2 regions of the Rummeliibacillus sp. BSL5 genome follow, and region 1 is predicted to be linked to the other one. Evidence: riboswitches for the same ligand, from Rfam matches in the RefSeq annotation. Region 1 holds a riboswitch; the other holds the start of a gene.
What was found. Region 1 has a riboswitch for S-adenosylmethionine ahead of RCJ93_RS03580 (methionine ABC transporter ATP-binding protein). Riboswitches for the same ligand answer to the same signal wherever they lie in the genome.
Positions count from the first base shown of each region.

Region 2: it holds a riboswitch for S-adenosylmethionine, as region 1 does, so the genes downstream of both, RCJ93_RS11395 (methionine ABC transporter ATP-binding protein) here and RCJ93_RS03580 (methionine ABC transporter ATP-binding protein) in region 1, are expected to answer to the same signal.

Region 1 is NZ_JAVGCV010000001.1:672,514-680,482, forward strand. It holds gene RCJ93_RS03550 (FtsX-like permease family protein) at 1-928, opposite strand, end outside; gene RCJ93_RS03555 (ABC transporter ATP-binding protein) at 930-1,685, opposite strand; gene RCJ93_RS03560 (DinB family protein) at 1,947-2,411, opposite strand; gene RCJ93_RS03565 (M20 family metallopeptidase) at 2,569-3,771, opposite strand; gene RCJ93_RS03570 (MetQ/NlpA family ABC transporter substrate-binding protein) at 3,817-4,659, opposite strand; gene RCJ93_RS03575 (methionine ABC transporter permease) at 4,678-5,328, opposite strand; gene RCJ93_RS03580 (methionine ABC transporter ATP-binding protein) at 5,318-6,349, opposite strand; SAM riboswitch class I at 6,446-6,548, opposite strand; SAM riboswitch class I at 6,692-6,792, opposite strand; gene RCJ93_RS03585 (PA2928 family protein) at 7,425-7,969, opposite strand, start outside.
Region 2 is NZ_JAVGCV010000002.1:176,448-184,416, reverse strand. It holds gene sufC (Fe-S cluster assembly ATPase SufC) at 1-55, opposite strand, end outside; gene RCJ93_RS11410 (LysR family transcriptional regulator) at 559-1,464, shown strand; gene RCJ93_RS11405 (MetQ/NlpA family ABC transporter substrate-binding protein) at 1,502-2,320, opposite strand; gene RCJ93_RS11400 (methionine ABC transporter permease) at 2,372-3,040, opposite strand; gene RCJ93_RS11395 (methionine ABC transporter ATP-binding protein) at 3,030-4,055, opposite strand; SAM riboswitch class I at 4,145-4,250, opposite strand; gene RCJ93_RS11390 (thioredoxin family protein) at 4,307-4,615, opposite strand; gene RCJ93_RS11385 (hypothetical protein) at 4,630-4,971, opposite strand; gene gcvH (glycine cleavage system protein GcvH) at 5,060-5,443, opposite strand; gene RCJ93_RS11375 (arsenate reductase family protein) at 5,522-5,878, opposite strand; gene RCJ93_RS11370 (acyl-CoA dehydrogenase family protein) at 5,998-7,782, opposite strand; gene RCJ93_RS11365 (acetyl-CoA C-acetyltransferase) at 7,838-7,969, opposite strand, start outside.

The DNA of each region.
Region 1 (7,969 bases):
TATAAGCAGCTCCAACCGCAGTTAATGTAGTTGCACTTAGAACAGCAATAATTGTTAATGTACGTGCATTTCCCTTTATTCTGTATAGTAGTTGTGATGTACTGATTAAATTGATACCATTCCAAAAATGGTTTTTATTTTTTCTTAATAGTTTTAATAAATAAACTGTTAATGTACTAAACAACAAATACGTACCCAAAATAACTGTGACTAAGATGATAACTGGTGTTACCAAAAAACCAACTTTTCTCCATACTTCAGACACTAAAATATTTTGTAGTGCAAGCCAATATCCAATCCCAACTAAGAGAACCGAAAGTATGGCAGTGATTACAGACGACTTGGGTTCTTTTTCGCCTTCTTGCTCCGCTTTAAATAACTCAATTAATTTAAACCGATAAATTAACCGATATCCGTGTATTGATGTAACAGCGGTGATCAGTAAAAATACGATAATCGTATTTACAATTGCTTGAGAAGAAATAGCTAGACTTCCAATGGCTTCAAATCCCATTACTTTCATTAAAATGATGACAAAAACCTTTGACAGGAACAAACCAAGGATAATGCCGAACACTAAAGCAATGAGACCCATAATAAAATTCTCGTAAAATAGCATTCGGCCTATTTGCTTCTTGCGAACTCCAAGTAAAGAGTAGAGACCGACTTCTTTCTTACGTTTCTTCACAAAAAATGAGTTTGAATACCAAATAAATACAGCAACGAATATGATTAGCACAATGGAAGCACCATTAAAGACTGAGCTAATTTTATCGGATGATTCTGTGGTTTCTTGTATTGATTGGTCATACTTTAAAGAAACAAAGGTAAAGTAAATGATGATACTAAAAATCATTGAGCCTATATACAAAGAATAGTTAGCAAAGTTTTTTCGAATATTCTTTCGGGCGATGCTAAATAGCGTCATTTTATTGTCCACCTCCAAGAGAAGCAAGGACATTTAGTATTTTTTGAAAGAATTCTTCACGGGAAAGTTGCATTTTTTGAATTTCCGCATAGATTCCTCCATCTTTGATAAATAAAATGCGTTTACAGAAGCTTGCTGCGAAGGCATCATGTGTGACCATCATTATGGTTGAATGATTCTGCTCGTTAAGAGCTGTTAAACTTTCCAGTAAATCAGTAGCAGATTTTGAATCCAAAGCCCCTGTTGGCTCATCCGCCAAAATAAGACTTGGTTTTGTCACCATTGCTCTTGAAGCAGCTGTTCTCTGCTTTTGCCCGCCAGAGATTTGATATGGATATTTATCAAGTATTCCTTGAATACCAAACGTTTCGGCTATTTCTTTTACACGGGTTTCGATTATATTTGGAGACACTTTGGACAATGCAAGAGGTAATAAGATGTTTTCCCTTACTGTTAAAGTATCTAGCAAATTATAATCTTGAAAAATAAAACCGAGGTTATTGCGTCGAAAATCTGATAACTGTTCTTCCTTCATGGTTACAATATTTTGCCCAGCGATGATCACTTCTCCTGAAGTGGGTGTATCGATGGTAGAAAATATATTCAGCAATGTAGATTTCCCTGCACCTGAAGGACCCATGATACCAATAAATTCACCTTCATTTATTTTAAAGTCAATATCCTCTAATGCTTTATATTGATTTCCTTTTGTCCCATACACTTTTTGAACATTTTTTGCGGATAAGATGTTTTTCATTGAAATGTCCTCCCTTAATGACTACATTTCAGATTATAAAGGGCCTACCTTACACTGTTTTAATCTAAACCTTAATTAAACCTTAAATATAAAAAAATTGTTCAGAAATACAATAAAACCTGAGTAATATCAAAACTATATATTTCTTATTGTAGTGTTTATATTTTTTATATGGACTGACGAGGTATATAAATATTGGTTATGTTTAACTATTCAATTGTACAAAATAAAAAAGGATGAGATATCCCCACCCTAAGCTCATTATTGGTTAATTTTGTATTTTATTTGATTGAAGTGATGCAGATCATGTTCTGCAAGACCTTTAAAGTAATCATATAAATTTAGCTTTGTTTGTCCAATAGTTATCTCTTCATTCCAACGTGTATCTGGAATTCCCTCTATTTTTTGAAGAAGTTCACTTCTTACTGAAATAAAGTCGTTTATAATTACCTTTTTTTCTTGTTCTCTAGCTTTACCAGCAGATGTAGCATTTAATGTTTTTACATCCGGCCCTATTGGAAGTTCCTGAACTGAAAATAGGTAAGGTAAACGATTATTTAGGACAAATTCATCCCAAGGAATTAAATGTCCAATGATTTCAGCTACAGTCCATTTCCCTTCTTCTATTTTCATCCTCCATTTCTCTTCTCTTAAATTATTCAATGATCGCACAAATTCTATAGCATATTGATGATGTTTAATTATCTCATTTTGTCCATTTATCATATAATCATCTCTTTCCTTATATTATTTACTATGTAAGGTTCCAAACAAATAGAGTGGTTTTCCAAATGAATTAGCTATAGTTTATCATCCTTAATAATAATTTTCTGTATCTAGATAAAATAAAGCCCCTCAGCTAATTACTGAGGGGTTTTTAGTTCTATTCTGCTTCGTCTGCTTTTTTCTGGTTAAATTCTTTTTTGATTGCATCTAACAAGTAAGGTTCAGTTATCAAGCGTAATGCTGTAAGAGCAAGTGCTTTAGCACCTTTAATTAACGCTTCATCACCCTTTTTAGATCTTGCAGCTTCTCTAAATTCAATCGTGTGAGGTACAAGATCATCTGGACCAATTTTAATATATGGATGTATAGTAGGGACTACCTGGCTGATATTACCTGCATCTGTAGAGCCGATTCCATCACGTCCGCCAGCAACCTTTTCCCCTAACTCTTCTATTATGTCTTTAAACACTTCATTGAATGTATCATTAAGCAACAGATTATCTACTTCATTTTGGAAGGCAATTATATTAAGTTTTGCCCCAGTTGCGAGTGCTGCTCCTTCAGCGATAGCTTTTACACGTTTGGTTACTTCGTTCAAACCTTTTCTTGTTGCTGCTCGAATGAAGAATCTAGCTTTTGCATATTCAGGCACAATATTCGGTGCATCTCCACCATGTGTAATAATGCCGTGAATACGAACATCACTTGTCACATGTTGGCGTAGGGCATTAATGCCATTAAACAATTGAATAACAGCATCTAGTGCATTGATACCTTTTTCAGGGGTTGCTGCTGCATGCGCCGCTGCTCCGATAAACTCGAAATCGAGCGGATCTACTGCAAGCGAAGGCGATGTTAGATTGGTTACACCTTGGGGATGAATCATCATTGCCGCATCGATTCCTTCTACTAATCCGTGTTTCACAAAGCTACCTTTCGCGCTTCCATTTGGTCCTCCCTCTTCAGCAGGTGTACCAAAGACAACCGCTTCTCCACCAACTTCATCCAGCACTTTGCTTAAACTGATAGCAGCAGCAACACTCATGGTTCCAATAATATTATGCCCACATGCATGACCGATTCCAGGAAGAGCATCATATTCAGCTAAAAAAGCAATTGATGGACCTGGTTTAGTAGATTTATAGCGAGCAACAAATGCTGTTTTGTGACCAGCCACATCCCTCTCTACTGCAAAACCTTCTTCTTGGAGAAGGTTTGTTAATTCTTCAGAAGCAAAAAATTCCTCATTTCCGATCTCTGGATTATTATGAATCTTGTGGCTTGTTTCAATATACCTTCCTTGATTAACATCAACATTGGTAGTTATTGCCTCACTTAAATGTATAAGTACATGTGTCATATTAGATTCTCCTCATATTTTATTAAACTTCTAGCAACAATCTTTCTACCAACCTATTTTCTTCAATGGTACAAATGTTGGGATCAGTGTGCCGCCATATTCTTTATTGATAAATTTCGCTGTATCTTCCTCTTGGTATAACTCTGCAATTCGTTTTAATGTTTTGTTGTTTTTATCTTTGTCATTCACTGCGATAATGTTCAGATAATCAATTGCTGTCTCGCTCTCATGGAAAATTGAATCTTTGATTGGATTAAGGCTTGCATCTCGAGCAATACCATTATTAATAACGCCTGCATCCACATCTTCTAATGCTCTCGGTATTTGAGCAGGAGCAGTAGGAATAAGCTCAATATTTTTAGGGTTTTCAATAACACTATCTTTAATAGAACCTAAGCCATCATAACCATCTACTAATTTTATAAGGCCAGCCTGCTGTAGTAATAAAAGGGCTCTCCCTTGATTTGAAACATCATTTGGCAAAGCAATCTTTGCACCTTTTTTGATATCTTTAATGTCCTTCAATTTGTTTGAGTAAACAGCCATTGGTGCTAAACATGTTGTAGCAATTGGAACAAGTTTAAGATTATGTTCTTTAATAAATTGGTCAAAATAAGCAACAGTTTGGAATGAATTGGCATCCAACTCACCATCTGCTAACGCTGTATTTGGAAGTACGTAATCATTAAAAGATACAAGCTTAATTTTGATTCCTTCTTTAGCTGCTTTTTTCGCTACATAATCCCAAATTTGCGTATCTGTCCCCGTAATGCCGATTTTATATGTTTTTGATTTTCCATCTGCCTCCTTCCCGCTGGATTCGCTTGAACAGGCTGCCGTAAAAATAACTAGTGACAGCACAAGAATGGATAGTAAACATTTTTTCATTTTAATTTCCTCCTTAGATTAACCTCTTCTTATTTTTTTCGATAAAATGTTGCCAAATGACTGTAGCCCCTGAACCAAAACAATTAGTATGGCTACGGTAATTAGCATGGTGGTCGTATCAAAACGTTGATAGCCGAACGTTATGGCTAAGTCGCCAATACCACCGCCGCCTACGGTTCCTGCCATAGCCGATGCGCCAATCAGACCAATTGTCGCGATGGTAAAATTCACAATAAGTGAACTAAGAGCCTCAGGCAGTAAAAACCTGAAAATTGTCTGAAATGGAGTAGCCCCCATAGCATCTGCCGCCTCTAAAACACCTTTATCAACCTCTAGTAGCGAGCTTTCAACTAATCGAGCAATGTAAGGGCCTGCGTAGAAGACTAGTGGAACAATAGCTGCAGATGTTCCAATAGATGTTCCGACAATGAGCCGGGTAACTGGGATGATGGCTACGAGCAAAATAATAAAGGGCACAGATCGGAAAACATTGATCACTGCATTTAAAACCGTGAATACTGGAAGGTTCTCAATGATCTGTCCTTTACGAGTGACAAATAACAGGATGCCTAGCGGAAGGCCGATAATGATGGAAAAGATAAATGAAAAACCAACCATTTGAATAGTTTGAATGAGCGCTTCAATGATTTGTTCAGAATTAACTAGCATGTGCTACCACTTCCTTGTAAAGAATTTGTTGAGCTTGCATATATGATAATGCTCGTTTCACTTCCGTATCGGCTCCTTGGATTTCAACAATCAGTTTGCCAAAAGGAATACCTTGCAGTTCAGTAATATTGCCGAATAGCACATTGATTTCCACATCGAGAATTTTAGATAACTGTGATAAAAAAGGACTGCCTGTAGACTCGCCGACAAACGTAATATGGAAAATATGATTTAGTGCTTGCTTGCGTTCCATCATATTGAGAATTGATGGTGGAATTTGATCATGCATTACGGTACTAACAAAGTTTTGAGCAGTGTTAGTTTTCGGCGCGGAAAAGATATCAAATACTGTTCCTTCCTCGATCACTTTCCCCGCTTCCATCACAGCCACTCTGTCGCATATTTCTCGAATTACAGCCATTTCATGCGTGATCATTAAAATCGTAATCCCATACTCTTTGTTAATCTTCTTCAAGAGTTCCAATATGGAACCCGTTGTCTGTGGATCTAGAGCAGAGGTCGCTTCATCACAAAGTAGAATTGAAGGCTGTGTTGCTAAAGCCCGCGCTATGCCTACGCGTTGTTTCTGGCCGCCGGATAGTTGATCAGGATAGACTTGAGCTTTGTCACCTAAACCAACGAATTCAAGTAATTCTGAAACCCTTTGTTTGATTTGATCCTTAGGAACTTTACTTAAAATAAGCGGCATGGCTACATTTGCATATACTGTTTTGGAATTGAGCAAATTAAAGTGTTGAAATACCATACCAATGCTTTTCTTTACTTCGCGAATTCGCTTTTTGCTAATGGTTGTTAAGTCATGGCCGTCTACTATGACTTTTCCGGAAGTAGGTTTTTCTAGTGAATTTACACAACGAATTAAGGAGCTTTTTCCTGCACCACTGAAGCCGACTACGCCAAATATTTCACCTTTATTAACTTTTAAATTAATCGAATTTAATGCTCGTATCTCCTTTCCTCCGCTGTTATACACTTTAGAAACATTTTGGAATTCTATCATCCGTTCAATCTCCTTCCGATTTTTTCAACAAAAAAGTCCTTCTCCATGGAAGAAGAAGGACAGTAAGACATATGACTTCATATGTACGGAAACGTCTTCTTATCTTCCAAGCTTAATCGCTTGCTGGAATTGGCACGGTGCAAAAATGTCCGCTGCCGAGGTTTCAAAGGGCCAGTCCCTCCACCTCTCTTGATAAGAGCAATATTTAATTAAGTATATGTGGTACATCTGCTAAACTGTGTTTTTAATTCCCCCTTTCAAATTAATTTTGCCATAAAAAAATCCTTCTCCATGGAAGAAGAAGGACACAAAGACATATGGCTTCATATGTACAAATACGTGTTCTTATCTTCCAAGCTTAATCGCTTGCTGGAATTGGCACGGTGCATATGTCCGTTGCCGAAGCTTCACAGGGCCAGTCCCTCCGCTTCTCTGGATAAGAAAAATGATTATTTGATTGATTTTTACTATACATGGTCATTTTTGAATTGTCAATATAAAATAATATTTTAAAAGATTTTTATTTTTCTTATTGCTGTTTCTTTTATTATTTATATAGACTAACGAGGTTTATATATTTATTATTTTTATCTATTTTCAATGATTATTTATCTAATAAGCACTATATATTTTAGAAAATTTTGTTAAAATGTTATTACCCACATTTTACAAAGGAGTAATTCTATGAAAAAAATACTGACTTTTTTTTTGCTTGTAAGCTTTGTATTTCTTCTTAATTTTCTTATTTTAGGTCTTACTCGTACATTGCTACCTTATTGGACTTCTTTCTTTATCATTTGTTTAGTCATTTTCTTAGTTAATTTCTTCCGATCAATGAATAAAAATTTAACAGTAACATTTATTTTTATGGGTGTTGCATTGGGTTGTTTAGGTTTATGTTTATTTTCTTTTTTGATTACTAGTGGATATGAAATTTACAAATAAAAGTGGAAAAATACTCTTTCCAATTTAAAAGCCGATGAAATTTTACAGCTAAGTAGAATTTCATCGGCTTTTATAGATGTTTATAGTAAATAAAGTAGAAGAAAGAGACTTTAGTAATTTCGTTTAATAATTATTTTCCAAGCTTATAATCATACTGATAAACTACTTTCCCTGTCTCTTTGTTGATTTTATATTGATAACGCCCCGTCCAAGCATAGACAAACTTTGTGTCAGCGAATACTTCTAATGAAGTGGTGGCATTTTCAAGTGGAGCATCTAAAAGTTGCTCCCAAATCAAGTCTCTTTTCGTAAGATCAAGCAAGGCTAAGGTCTGACGATTATCGTTTCGCTTTTTCTGATAAACAATGAGCTGCTTTTCAACAGGTTTACTTTCAACTAGCCTTACGCCCATTAGCTCGGGGTAAAGTTTTTTTATTTTATCGCTTCGCTTTTCAACGCCAGCTACACGTTCATCCCATCCTACAGGTAAAGTACGTATTTTATCAGCATAACTCGGATCTTCTTTTATCTCATTCGTAGCTAAATTTAATTTAAAATAACGACCATCTAAGCCGTAAAGATAGACTTTATTTGGACCTTTAATGGAATAGTCAGTATACATGTAGCTTAAATTATCTGCTAATACAGGGAATTTATGCAGAAAGTCTTTTTCAT
Region 2 (7,969 bases), on a different contig from region 1:
AAATCTCTTTGCCTTCAATTTCGACGTGAAGATCTTTAATGACTAAAGTTGACATTGTATTACCCCCATTTATTTTCAATGAAATGTTTGCTGTCATTTCTAATTTAATATCATTCTAATTTTATCTCAAAAAAAAGCCCTTTGCAAATCATTTGAAAATGTTTCTCATCCTAATCAAAGATAGTTGGTATACATTATTTCAAAACATTTTGGGCTCACTATCTATCAGCTTAAATGAAAATCAAATGATTTTCAATAGAAGGATTCTAATTGAGAATTGATTTCACTATGAAAACTGTGTTAACCCCTTTACTATTCTAGTTTCGTCCACATATCCTCTTCCATTCCAACATGCATTTCTTTTAAAACAATCAAAATAAAATATTTCGTTTTCATAGAATCTCCTCGCCCTATTCTACCCAGAATCCTCATTCACTATTAAGGCAATGCATTCTTTTTTTTATGGGAAACTGGCTTTCCATTTTAAAAAACATCCAAAACATATATAATTCAATTAGAATTAATCGAAAAATTAGATAGAAAGGAGTGAGTGTCGGTTTGGAATTACGCCAATTACGATATTTTGTCGCTGTAGCAGAAAGAGAGCATATTTCGATTGCTGCTGAAAAACTGCAAGTGGCACAATCAGCAGTCAGCAGGCAAATCGCCAATTTAGAGGATGAACTAGGTGTTAAACTATTTGAACGCATTGGTCGAAATGTGAAGCTTACGCCTATAGGCAAAGTATTTTATGAACACACACTGGAATCATTGAAAGCCATCGACTTTGCACAAAAACAGATTGAAGAATACTTGAACCCTGAAGAAGGAACGATTAAAATCGGCTTTCCTACAAGCCTGGCTAGTTTTTTGCTGCCGACCATCATATCAGCCTTCAAGAAAGAACATCCGACGGTTTCTTTTCAATTACGCCAAGGGTCTTATCGCTATCTGATCCAGGCTGTAAAGGATCGTGAATTAAACTTAGCTTTCTTAGGGCCCGTTCCAGCAAACGAAGAATCGATTGATATGAAAATACTTTTTACTGAAAACATCGCCGCTTTGGTCCCTGAAAACCATCGTCTGGCAAATAAAAAGGAAATCCAATTGGCCGACCTTCACAAAGATCCTTTTGTTGTGTTTCCGAGAGATTACATACTACATCAGGTTGCTGTAGAAGCTTGCAAATCCGTCGGTTTTACACCACATATCACAACGATGGGTGAAGATTTAGATGCTTTAAAGGGCTTGGTTGCCGCAGGAATCGGCGTAAGCCTACTACCGGAAAGTGCATTTTACGATGCTACACCTCGTCGTACAGCTAAGTTGACGCTCACCAATCCGCCATTCACACGAAATGTTGGGGTTATCTATCCACGCAATCGTGACCTGGCCCCTTCTGAAAAAATCTTTTTAGACTTTGTATGCCAACTATTCTCACGGCTGTCGCAATTTAAATTATAAAAAAGGTGTAAGCATTAAATGCTTACACCTTTTTGTTTTATTTAGAGACCGGTACAACTGACCCTTTCCATTCTTTCGTAATGAAGTCTTGGATTTCTTTTGAATGCAGGGCATCTACTAGTTTTTTCACTGCTTTGTTGTCTTTATTTTTCTTCTTCACTGCTACTACGTTTACATATGGTGAATCAGAGCTTTCAATAGCAATAGCGTCTTTTGTTGGGACTAAACCAGCATCAATGGCGAAATTAGAGTTGATGACAACTGCATCGCCTTCCCCGTTTTTGTACATTTGCACTAGCATTTCAGGTGCAGTGCCGCCATCGATTTTTAAGTGTTTCGGATTTTCATCAATATCTTTAATGACTGCTTTAGTAGGATCTACACCTTTTTTAAGCGTAATCAACTTGTTTGCTTGAAGCAATTGAAGTGTACGACCTTGGTCAGTCACAGAGTTGGAGATTAGAATAGTCGCTCCATCTGGCAACTTATCAAGTGATTTATATTTTTGTGAATAGACGCCGATTGGTTCGATGTGAATTTTGCCGGCAATCGCAAAATCATAGTTATTATCTTTCATTTGCTCTTCAAGATACGGAATGTGTTGGAAGTAGTTGGCATCAAGATCACCATTATCTAAATCTTTGTTTGGCAACACATAATCTTGATATTTTTCAATCTTCAAATCAATGCCTTCTTTTTTAAGAATTGGCTTCGCTTTTTCCAAAATGATGGCATGAGGCGTATTAGATGCACCCACTACCAATTCTTTGTCTGATGCTGCTTTGTCTTTGTTTCCGCATGCTGCTAGGCTAAGTGCCAACGATGCGGTAAGAATTCCTGCTACAAGTTTCTTCATTTTTCATAACTCCCTTTCGTTTTATGTGAACGTCTGAACGGTTCAACCAAATTATCGTTTATCAAGCCTTGCTGTAATAAAGTCACCCACTATTTGGATAACAAACACGATGACTAATATAAACACAGTGGCAACGAATACGACGTCGGTACGGCTACGTTGGAATCCATCTAAAAAGGCTAAGTCGCCTAGGCCTCCTGCTCCAATGATGCCCGCCATTGCTGTATAGCCGACTAATGCTACAGCTGTCACTGTAATGCCAGAGATTAAAGCTGGCCATGATTCTGGGATTAAGACTTTCCAAATCAATGTGCTTGTTTTAGCGCCCATAGATCTGACTGCCTCGATCACCCCTTTATCAATCTCCCGGAAAGAAATCAATACTAGTCTCGCGTAGAAAGGTGCAGCACCGATAATTAATGCCGGCAATGCTGCGTTCGCTCCTCGAATCGTTCCCAATAGCATGTTAGTAAATGGGATAAGGAGGATGACCAGGATAATAAATGGAATAGAGCGGAAAATATTCACGACTGATCCGGTCAGCCAATTGACTAGTTTATTTGCCCATAATTGATTGGGACTGCTCAAAAATAGGATAATTCCTAATAAAAGTCCAATGACAAAGGTGAACACAGTTGAGACTACTGTCATATAAATAGTTTCCTGTGTTGCTTCCCACATTGCTAGCCAATCCACATTTGGAAATAACTTAGTTAGCATGTTGGATCACCTCCGATTTAACGTCTTCCCCATCTAAGTATTTAATGGCTTTATTTATATTTTCTTCATTGCCTGCAATGCGAACGATCAGTGTGCCATATGGACCGCTTTTGGTAGCGGAAATATTTCCGTGCACAATATTTACATCCACATCGAATGTGCGAATCAGATGTGAAATCACTGGCTGCTCAGCTTTCTTGCCGACAAATGTCAGCTGAATTAATTGGCTGTTTGGATCATCCAGCATTTGTGAAATCGATTCTTTATGTTCTGCCGATTCTGTTACCTGAGAAACGAATTTTTTTGTGATGTCTGCTTTTGGCGATTGGAACACTTCTAGAACATTACCTTGCTCTACGATTTGTCCAGCCTCCATCACGGCCACTCGATGACAGATTTTGCGGATAACATGCATTTCGTGTGTAATAAGCACAACTGTAATGCCCAGCTTTTCATTAATGTCTAAAAGCAAATCTAGGATCGCATCTGTTGTTTCCGGATCAAGCGCTGAGGTTGCTTCGTCACAAAGCAACACTTCTGGATTATTGGCTAATGCCCTTGCAATACCTACGCGCTGTTTTTGCCCACCTGACAATTGGGATGGATAGGCTTTCTCTCTTCCCTTTAAGCCAACCATTTCAACTAATTCGCTTACTCGCTTTTGGCGTGCCTCTTTTCCAACGCCCGCTATTTCAAGAGGGAAGGCGATATTTTCTTCCACAGTCCGCGACCATAGCAGGTTGAAATGCTGGAATATCATGCTGATCTTCTGTCTTGCCTGTCTCAGCTCTTTTCCCTTAATGGTGGATATATCGTACCCGCTCACTTGTACGGTGCCTGAAGTCGGTTTTTCCAACCCGTTTAACAAACGAATCATTGTACTCTTACCAGCACCGCTGTAACCGATAATTCCAAATATTTCACCTTTTCTGATCGTCAAATTGGCATCTTGGACAGCTGTAAGGGATCCACTTGCTGTTTTATATTTTTTTAGTACATTCTTTAAGAGAATCATAGCCAAACCCCTTTCATCAAAAAAAATAAGGCCTTTCTGTTAAAGATAAACAGAAAGGCCTTACGTATTGTATTTATACGAAAACCGTTCTCTCATCTTCCAAAGTTTACACTTTGTGTGAATTGGCACCATATCACAAACTGTGACGGTTGCCGGGCTTCATAGGGCACTTCCCTCCACCTCTCTTAATAAGAGCAACGCAATATTTAATTAGGTTATGCTAGTTACTTTACCATGCTGAATTTTGTTCGTCAATCCTTTTTTTGAAACTTTTCAAACAAATATGACACAGACTGAAAAGCGTATATTTTGTCATGCACTTCACCATCTTCAGCGATTAACAGGCAAGGAACACTTTCCACCTGATATTCATATGCCAGTTCTTCAGCATAATTCAAATTGATTTTGCCCATTGGGATTTGTGGGAATGTCTGCTGGATGACCTCCATCATTTTAGAGGCAACCATGCATGTACCACACATGGGCGTATAGAGATAAAAAGCGCACAATTGGCCGCTTTTTTTCGTGTTTTCCCATTCTTCAATTGACCATTCTTGCATCGATTGGATCATCCCTATTCTATAAAATAAGCAGGGTCAATTTCGAAATCTGCTGCTAACAAGACCCTTGCCAAATATTTTCTTGGAGTCGTTTCTACCTGTCTATATAAGGAGAGTGTACGCAAATGATATGCCTCTGGATACTCTTTTTTCATCAGTGCCCGCAAGCGGTCGCCTGAGTAATCTTCATCGAATAATGTGTATAAATCATATTGTTCGTAAGGGGTTAGCAACTCTTCTAGCTTGCTTGCGCTAATCGTTCCATTGGTGCATATAATTGGAATGCTTTCTGTCAATAGAGGTGCTATTTGAAGCTTATCCTGCCTTCCCTCTACTATAAGCACTTTATCAGGCAATGCCCGCACCTCCTCATTGGATAGTCAGACGATATTCTCAGTTGATATAAAAAGCGCCAACACAGAATAGTGAGGCGCTTGAATAAGATTATTCTTCGATTAATTCGCCGTATTGTTCAGCAGATAATAGCGCATCGATTTGAGATGAATCTGAAGGTTCTACAACAACCATCCATGCTTTTTCATATGGTGATTCGTTAACGAATTCAGGGCTGTCTTCTAACTCTCCATTGATTTCAACTACTTTACCTGAGATTGGCGCGTATAATTCTGAAACTGTTTTAACAGATTCAACACTACCAAATGGTTCGTCTGCTACGATTTCGTCGCCTACTTCTGGAAGTTCTACGAATACGATATCGCCAAGTTCAGATTGTGCGAACTCTGTAATGCCGATGCGTACTTTACCGTCTTCTGTTTTCACCCATTCATGCTCTTCTGAATAACGCAAACTTGCTGGAATATTACTCATTTCTACCCCTCCAAATATGTATTTATATTCATATTAATTTTGACATAATCCTTATCTAAAAACAAGCAATTCTATAAGCTACTTCCATGTATTTTCAAAATCTTCTTCTTTAAAACCTAAGGTGATTTTTTGACCATCTGTAACGATAGGTCTCTTTAGAAGCATACCGTCTGACGCAAGCAATGCAAGCTGGTCTTCCTCGCTCATATCCTTTAGACGATCTTTCAGCTCAAGTTCACGATATTTCTTCCCAGAGGTGTTAAAGAACTTTTTCAGCGGCAAGCCACTAAGCTTCCAAAAAGATTTAATTTCTTCCGCAGAAGGCGTACTTTCAACAATGTGACGCTCCGTAAATGGAATATTGTGATTCAGCAGCCAAGCTTTCGCTTTTTTGCAGGTTGTACAGTTAGGATATTGTATTAAATTGATTGGCATAAACATTCCTTCTTTCCTCTACAAATACTCCTACTATTGTAGAGCGACACTTATTTATACGCAAGGAATCCGGCCACATGATTAGTATGACCGGATTCCAAAGGTTTATTTACTTATGATTAGACTGTATATTTTTCAGCTGAGATTAATTTAACAGATGCATGGCGTTTTTTAGAAATCAGGTTGTAAGGTGTATAGCGAGTTAATTTGCGCAATGCAGATAATAGCATGCGTGATTCATCACCTTCGACTGATGCCAAAATAGTTTCTTTTGCTTCTTTTTCAATTTCAGCAAATGCTTCTTGGCAGAAGATTTCTGTATACAAAACTTTTTGTGCCGCTTTATCAAATCCATCACGGCTAAGCGCTTTTTCAGAACGTAATACAACAGATTCCATTGCAAATAGCTGGTTCGCGATATTGGCAATATTCACAAGGACTTCTTGTTCTTGCTCTAATTTTGCACCAAAGCGTTGTACTGCTGTACCTGCAGCCAATAGAGCAATCTTCTTCGCCATTTTTACAAGGTGTTTTTCTTGTGCTAATGGCTCATCACCGATTTCTTCTGGCATCATTGACAATAATTCAGCTTGCAGGCTTTGTGCTTGTTGCAATAAAGGTAGTTCGCCTTTCATTGCTTTTTTCACAAATGTGCCTGGTACAATCAATCTGTTAATCTCATTCGTACCTTCAAAGATACGGTTGATACGCGAGTCACGGTAGATGCGTTCTACTTCGTATTCTTGCATATAACCATAACCACCATGCAATTGTACAGCTTCATCCGCGATATAATCTAATGTTTCAGAACCAAATACTTTATTGATTGAACATTCAATTGCATATTCTGCGATTGCTGCAGCTACTTTTTTGCCGTCTTTTTGCTCTTCAGGGCTTAAGTGGCTCATGCGTTCTTCAAAGTAACCAACTGTACGGTAAATTAGCGATTCTGATGCATACAATCTTGAAGCCATTGTCGATAATTTTTCTTTTGTTAGGTTAAAGGAAGAGATTGGTGTGCCAAATTGTTGGCGTTGGTTTGTATAAGCAATTGCCAATTCAAGCGCGCGTTTTGAAGCACCAATTGAACCTACGCCCAATTTGTAACGGCCGATATTTAAAATGTTGAATGCGATCACATGGCCACGTCCTACTTCACCAAGCAAGTTTTCAACAGGCACTTTCGCATCTTCTAAAATTAGAGTACGAGTTGAAGAAGACTTGATCCCCATTTTCTTTTCTTCTGCGCCTGTTGATACACCAGGGTAGTTGCGCTCAACAATGAATGCTGAGAATTTATCGCCATCTACTTTTGCATATACAACAAATACATCAGCAAAACCAGCGTTTGTAATCCATTGTTTTTCACCGTTCAGAATGTAATGAGTTCCTTCTTCGTTTAACTTGGCAGTTGTTTTAGCACCCAATGCGTCAGAGCCTGATCCTGGTTCTGTTAATGCATAAGCAGCAATCAATGCGCCAGAAGCTAGTTTTGGCAAGTATTTTTGCTTTTGGTCCTCATTGCCGAATAATACGATTGGCAGTGAACCGATTCCTACATGCGCACCATGTGTAATTGAGAAGCCGCCTACTCGTGCCATTTTTTCTGCAATTAACGCAGATGAAATCTTATCAAGACCAAGACCTTCATATTCTTCTGGTACATCGGCTGCCAACAAGCCTAATTCGCCAGCTTGCTTTAATAAACGCACGGAATGTTCAAATTCATGATTTTCTAGATTTTCCACAACAGGTAGTACTTCATTGTGAACATAGTCTTCTGTTGTTTTAGCAATCATTTTTTGTTCATCAGTGAAATCTTCCGGAGTGAATACACGATTTGCTTCCAGATCCTCTGTTAAAAAACTGCCGCCTTTAATTAGGTTTAATGTATTTTCTGCCATTCTGAATCTCTCCCTTTATTTAAATTTTTCTTTAAGTACAAGTTGTACTTCTACTCTATAATATTTCGAAGACGCCAGCTGCTCCCATACCGCCGCCGATACACATGGTAACAACCCCATATTTTTTACCTTGGCGTTTTAACTCATGAATCAGCTTTAAGGTAAGCACTGTGCCTGTTGCACCTAA